Sagittula stellata E-37: one gene and its partner. The main gene of each other region encodes a partner of the protein of the gene in region 2 in a complex. Links are inferred from orthologs where the notes say so. Each region holds a gene or a part of one and is shown on either strand. Other genes may lie near its edges. The genes, in order: uvrB and ABFK29_RS15065.

What was found.
Region 1: the proteins of ABFK29_RS15065 (region 2) and uvrB are in contact, whole or in part, in a crystal structure (PDB 7EGT), measured with the Thermus thermophilus proteins. The link is inferred for Sagittula stellata E-37 from one-to-one orthologs. Residues at the interface, in WP_096412145.1 of Thermus thermophilus: His654, Arg656, Phe657, Gln666, Asp668, Glu669, Lys680, Arg681, Leu682, Ser683, Lys685, Tyr686, Ala687; in WP_096411307.1 of Thermus thermophilus: Glu23, Leu25, Arg26, Asp27, Gly28, Glu29, Arg30, Phe31, Arg55, Glu326, Asp327, Phe328, Glu379, Ser382, Gln383, His398, Gly400, Arg401.

What each region holds. Positions count from the first base shown.
Region 1 is NZ_CP155729.1:4,209,238-4,212,426, reverse strand. The notes cover bases 127-3,080. They hold uvrB (excinuclease ABC subunit UvrB), read right to left. Parts: upstream 2,725-3,080; coding sequence 529-2,724; downstream 127-528. Other genes in these bases: ABFK29_RS20100 (hypothetical protein), read right to left, coding at 127-253. Also shown: more of ABFK29_RS20100, read right to left, coding at 1-126. UniProt on the Escherichia coli protein: The UvrABC repair system catalyzes the recognition and processing of DNA lesions. A damage recognition complex composed of 2 UvrA and 2 UvrB subunits scans DNA for abnormalities.
Region 2 is NZ_CP155729.1:3,179,897-3,183,269, reverse strand. The notes cover bases 79-3,216. They hold ABFK29_RS15065 (ATP-dependent helicase), read right to left. Parts: upstream 2,821-3,216; coding sequence 337-2,820; downstream 79-336. Other genes in these bases: ABFK29_RS15060 (hypothetical protein), read right to left, coding at 2,892-3,216; ABFK29_RS15070 (YegJ family protein), read right to left, coding at 79-198. Also shown: more of ABFK29_RS15070, read right to left, coding at 1-78; more of ABFK29_RS15060, read right to left, coding at 3,217-3,373. UniProt on the Escherichia coli protein: A helicase with DNA-dependent ATPase activity. Unwinds DNA duplexes with 3'-5' polarity. Translocates on single-stranded DNA with 3'-5' polarity. Initiates unwinding more efficiently from a nicked substrate than double-stranded DNA.

The DNA of each region.
Region 1 (3,189 bases), 1.0 Mb from region 2 along the record:
TCTCCAGCTCGGAGATGACGTCGATCTGCCCAAGCATCCGGCCAAGAATGGCGCAGCGGTGCTTTTCGATATCTGTAAAGACGCCGGCCACCCCGACAGCTTGCTGAACCGAACCGCTCCCCGATTCACGCAGGCCGTACTCGATATAGGCGTCGGACGTTTTCGTGACGGCGGCGATGGCCTTTGCCCAATCGTTATTCTGGGCAAGGGCGAACGTGGGCAGGAAGAGGCAAGCAACGAGGACACGGATCATTTTTGCACGCTTGCACAGTGATCTGGGAGGAGCAAGCGCGTCGCCCGATACGCTGGCCTCATACCGACGGCCAGCGGCCAGTCAGGATGCGCGAATGAACTCGGTGACGGCCAAGGGCGCCCACTGAAGGAAGGCGCTGACGCACCGGCGCGATCACTACAATACATAGCACGCACGAAGTCGGAGGACGGCGCGATGGCGAGCCTGGGACTTGACCGGCAAGACCAGACCTGTGCGCAACATGGCACGCGCAGCCATCGCCGCGACTCATCCTGCTAGCGCTTGCGCCGCTTCACGTTTCCGCCGCGTTGGCCCGGTCGTCCTGCAGTCGAGCGGCCCCTGGACTTGGTCGCCTCCTCCGAGGCTCGCTCCACCGCTTGCTGCCGGGCCAGCGGATCGTCGGCTACGGCAAGTTCGACCGCTTCCAGCCGCTTGACCTCGTCGCGCAGGCGAGCCGCTTCCTCGAATTCGAGGTTTTCCGCCGCCTTGCGCATGTCGTTCCGCAACCCCTCCAACACGGCCTGGATGTTCGAGCCCTGGTGCTTCGGGTCGATCTTGGCCGTGACGCGGGACTGGTCGGTGTCGCCCTGATAAAGACCGGCGAGGATATCATCGACGTTTTTCTTCACTGTCTCCGGCGTGATGCCGTGTTCCTCGTTGTAGGCGATCTGTTTCTCGCGGCGGCGGTTGGTCTCCCCGATGGCACGTTCCATCGAGCCGGTCATCCGGTCGGCGTACATGATGACCCGGCCATCGGCGTTGCGCGCCGCGCGCCCGATGGTCTGGATCAGTGACGTCTCGGAACGCAGGAACCCTTCCTTGTCCGCATCGAGGATGGCCACCAGGCCGCATTCCGGGATGTCCAGACCCTCACGCAACAGGTTGATGCCCACGAGCACGTCGAAGGCCCCGAGCCGCAGATCGCGCAGAATCTCGATGCGCTCGATCGTGTCGATGTCGGAGTGCATGTAGCGCACCTTGATGCCCTGCTCGTGCAGGTACTCCGTCAGGTCTTCTGCCATGCGTTTGGTCAAGACCGTGGCCAGCGTGCGATAACCCGATGCGGCAACCTTCCGGATCTCGTCGAGAAGATCGTCCACCTGCATTTCGACGGGCCGGATCTCTACCTGGGGGTCCAGAAGCCCGGTGGGTCGGATCACCTGTTCGGTGAAGACGCCGCCGGATTGCTCCAACTCCCACGCGGCAGGTGTGGCAGAGACAAAGATCGACTGCGGGCGCATGGCGTCCCATTCCTCGAACTTCAGCGGACGGTTGTCCATGCAGGACGGCAAGCGGAAACCGTGCTCGGCCAGCGTGAACTTGCGCCGGTAGTCGCCCCGGTACATGCCCCCGATCTGAGGCACGGAGACGTGGCTTTCGTCGGCAAAGACGATGGCGTTGTCGGGGATGAATTCGAACAGCGTGGGGGGCGGTTCGCCCGGCGCGCGGCCGGTCAGGTAGCGAGAGTAGTTCTCGATCCCGTTGCAGACACCGGTCGCCTCCAGCATTTCCAGATCGAAGTTCGTCCGCTGTTCAAGCCGTTGCGCTTCAAGCAGTTTTGCCTCGCCGACGAGCTGGTCGAGCCGTTGACGCAGCTCTTTCTTGATGCCCTGGATCGCCTGCTGCATCGTGGGACGCGGCGTAACATAGTGCGAGTTGGCGTAGATCCGGATGCGCTCGAACGTGTCGGTTTTCGTTCCGGTGAGCGGATCGAATTCCATCAGGCCTTCCAGCTCCTCGCCAAAGAACGACAGCCGCCATGCGCGGTCTTCAAGGTGGGCGGGCCAGACTTCCAGCACGTCGCCGCGCACCCGGAACGTCCCGCGAGAAAACCCCTGGTCGTTGCGGCGGTACTGTTGCGCGATCAGGTCGGCCATCACCTTGCGCTGGTCGTATTCCTTGCCGACGAAAAGGTCTTGCGTCATTGCCCCGTAGGTCTCGACGGACCCGATACCGTAGATGCAGGACACGGAGGCCACGATGATGACGTCATCGCGCTCCAGAAGCGCCCGGGTGGCGGAGTGGCGCATCCGGTCGATCTGTTCGTTGATCTGGGATTCTTTCTCGATGTAGGTGTCGGACCGGGCGACATAGGCCTCCGGCTGGTAGTAGTCGTAGTAACTGACAAAATACTCGACCGCATTGTCCGGGAAAAACCCTTTGAATTCGCCGTACAATTGGGCGGCGAGCGTCTTGTTGGGGGCAAGGATGATCGCCGGTCGCTGGGTCTCTTCGATCACCTTGGCCATGGTGAAGGTCTTGCCGGTGCCGGTCGCGCCAAGAAGAACCTGATCGCGTTCGCCTTCGTTGATGCCGCCTGTCAGTTCCGTGATGGCAGTGGGCTGGTCGCCGGCCGGAGAAAAGGTCGTGTGCATGACGAAACGTTTGCCGCCCTCAAGCTTTTCACGCGTGCGCACATCCGGTGCGGCGGCCTGCAGAACGGGCATCTGTTGCGGCGAATTGTTGTGCATCCCGGTCTCCTGTCTGCGACACCGGTGGCCATGTCCGGTGCACTCGCTGCAGCGCAACGTAAGTCGCTGGTCGCCTTCGCGCCAGTGCGGTGCTGACAATAACTGTCGGCAAGGCTCTCAACGCGCGCAATGTGCGTGACGATGGGCTGTCCGTTTTCCGGTTTGCGAAGTGCCGAATACATGCGCGAACCGCTGATCTTCTGTTCGCGATATTGCCAACTTTGGTCGTAGCGCCTACCGCGCTTCTTTGACGTGACCATCTGATAACAAAAGCGAAAAGTGCCTCCGCTACATACTGTGAGAGACCCGCCACCGAGTTACCCTAAAGTAAAGATTTGCCAAAACCTGCCGCTAATATGTAGCTTTGTGGGGACAAGCAGCGCTCGGTCGCCCGGTGGCACGCACCCACCCCTCGCTCCCTGTGGCTCCGGTCGGACACCTGAGCCTGCTTGTCGACCGATCCCC
Region 2 (3,373 bases):
CGCCGGGTGCAGCCCGCCGTCGTCAGTTGTCAGCCGGGCCAGCACGAAATCGAGATGGCTGCGCGCCTCTTCGATGGCGGCGGACATCTCCGCGTCTTCGGGCGAGAAGTTGACCACCGGATCCTGCGCGGCCAAGGGGCCGGACGAGAGGCATAGGGCCAGCGCGGCGGCGATCCGGAGCGGTGTCTTGCAGAGCACGGGACTTCCCTGAACGTAAGCGATGACAACGGGATAGCACGCTGCGCGACGCTTGCGAACAGGCGGCGCGCGGGGTGCGCGGATTTCGGCCCCCGGGCGCCCCGGGTCTGTGCGGCAACGCTGCGGATTGGCGTCAGGTCAGAACGGAACGTCGTCGGCGGCGCAGAGAAAACGGGCCACGACCTTCTTCGTCCCGGCCTTCTCGAACGCGATTTCGAGCTTGTCGCCCTCGATCCCGTCGACAGTGCCGTAGCCGAACTTCTGGTGGAACACGCGTTCGCCGATGGTGAAGGCCGAAACCGCCTGCATGTCGATCACCTGGGTCTTCGATTCTCGCGGCTGGCTGATCGGGCGGTCGCCCGACCGCGCCTGCAGCCGTTTCCAGCCGGGCGAATTGTAGACATTCGCCTCTGACGCGCGGGTTTCCAGCGTCGAGGAAGTGTCGCCGAAGCCGCCTTGCGCCGCGCCGAAACCGCCCCCGCCGTAAAGGCCCGGCGGCGTCAGGACTTCCACGTGCTCTTCGGGGAGTTCGTCGACAAAGCGCGAAGGCATCTGCGACTGCCACTGGCCAAAGACACGACGGTTGCCCGCGAAGCTGATGGTGCAGCACTCCTCGGCCCGGGTGATGCCGACGTAGGCGAGCCGCCGCTCTTCCTCCAGCCCCTTCACGCCGCTTTCGTCCATGGAGCGTTGCGAGGGGAAGAGGCCGTCCTCCCAGCCCGGCAGGAAGACGGCGGGGAACTCCAGCCCCTTGGCGGCGTGCAGCGTCATGATCGAGACCTTGGCGCCGGATTCGTCGGTATCGTTGTCCATGACAAGGCTGACGTGTTCGAGGAAACCTTGCAGGTTCTCGAAGCTTTCCAGCGCCTTGACCAGTTCTTTGAGGTTCTCCAGCCGGCCGCCAGCCTCTGCATCCTTCAATTTTCGCTGTTCATTTGGATCATCCGGATCTTTTTTCGGTAGGTAGTAGCTGTCGATGTAGCCAGACTCTTCCAAGATCTCTTGGGCGAGTTCGATGTGCGATATCTCCGGCTTTCCATATTCAATCCGAAAAATTTGCTCGGCCTCGCCCGCAGCAGCCATCTTGCCCACTTCTTCAGTAATCTCCCGGACAGGGCCGCGCATCTTTTGGCCCCAGCGCGCGAGGTCGGTAACCAGTTGGCCGAGCGCCTTTGCACCCTTTCCCTTGATCGCACCCTGTTCGATGGCCAGCGCGGCGCCGTCCACAAGGGGTACGCCGTTCTCGCGCGCGATGCGCTGGATGGTCTGCTGCGCCTTGTCGCCAAGGCCGCGCTTCGGCGTGTTCACGATCCGCTCGAACGCGAGGTCGTCCGTGGGCGAAATCACCAGCCGGAAGTAGGCCATGGCATCGCGGATCTCCATCCGTTCGTAGAAGCGCGGGCCGCCGATGACGCGGTAGGGCAGGCCTATGGTCAGGAAGCGGTCCTCGAAGGCGCGCATCTGGTGTGAGGCGCGGACAAGGATCGCCATCTCGTCGAGGCTGAACGGCCGCATCCGGCGCGTGCCGTTCTGCATCGATTCGATTTCCTCGCCGACCCAGCGGGCCTCCTCCTCGCCGTCCCAGTGACCGATCAGGCGGACCTTCCAGCCCTCTTCCCGATCGGTCCAGAGCTCTTTGCCGAGCCGGTTCGAATTGCCCCGGATCACGCCGGAGGCGGCGGCGAGGATATGCGGGGTGGAGCGGTAGTTCTGTTCCAGGCGCACCACGTGCGCGCCGGGAAAGTCCTTTTCGAACCGCAGGATGTTGCCCACCTCTGCGCCGCGCCAGCCGTAGATCGACTGGTCGTCGTCGCCCACGCAGCAGATGTTCTTGTGCGCCGACGCGAGGAGACGCAGCCAGAGGTACTGCGCGACGTTGGTGTCCTGGTATTCGTCCACGAGGATGTAGCGGAACCAGCGCTGGTATTGTTCCAGCACGTCCGGGTGGGTCTGGAAGATCGTCACCATATGCAGGAGCAGGTCGCCGAAGTCGGTGGCGTTCAGCTCCTTCAGGCGGTCCTGGTATTCCGCGTAGAGGCGCGGTCCCTTGTGGTTGTAGGCACCGGCGTCCGCGGCGGGCACCTTGTCGGGTGTCAGCGCGCGGTTCTTCCAGCCGTCGATGATGTTGGCAAGCTGGCGTGCGGGCCAGCGCTTGTCGTCGATGCCATGCGCCTGCACCAGTTGCTTGAGCAGCCGCAGCTGGTCGTCGGTGTCGAGGATGGTGAAGTTGGACTTCAGGCCGACGAGTTCGGCGTGGCGGCGCAGCAGCTTCACGCAGATCGAGTGGAAGGTGCCCATCCAGGGCATCCCCTCCACCACCTGGCCCAGCACCTTGCCGACGCGGGTCTTCATCTCGCGCGCGGCCTTGTTGGTGAAGGTCACGCTGAGGATCTCGTTCGGGCGGGCGCGGCCGGTGTTCAGAAGGTGCACCACCCGGGCGGTCAGCGCCTTGGTCTTGCCGGTGCCGGCGCCGGCCAGCATCAGGACCGGCCCGTCGAGATGTTCGACCGCCTCCCTCTGGGCCGGGTTCAGCTCGTCCAGATAGGGGTTCGGGCGCGCGGCCATCGCGCGGGCGGAAAGCGAAGACGCCTCGAAAGCGTCGAATTCGTCGTAGCTGCTCATTGCCCCAATCTAACGCCGGGGCGCCGGAAGGGGAAGGTGTGTTCGCCTTGTGTTCCGCGTGTTTTCTTTGTTCAGGCGGACATCAGCGCGCCGGAGGTCACGCCGAGCCTGCGCCGCGAAGTCTGGAAGACGGGGCGCGGTGTCTCTTCGGGCGCCGCTACGGGGGCCTGTGCAGGGGCATGTGCGGGGGCGGGCGTGGGGGCAGTTTGCGGCCGCAGCGGCTGAACGGCGGCGGCTGCGGTCTGGGCCCGCAGTGGCTGGATCGAGGCAAGCGCAGGCTGGGCCGCAGGTTTCGGGGCCTGTTCCTGAGGGGCTTTGTCGGCGGCGGCGGTGCGGGTCTGTGCCTCGGCGGCGCGTTGGGCCGCCAGCGCGGGATGCATGCGAATCGCGGGATACTCATTGGGCTTGAGCGCGGGGCCGACGGGGGGCGCGGTCCTTTGGAGGTCTTCAGATGGGGCTGCGGACCGCTGCGCGGATAGGGCATCGGGCCGCGGCGGCGCACTGAGGGTGGTCCGCATGGCGGCGGTCTGCTGCTTCAGGTGTGCCTCGCGCG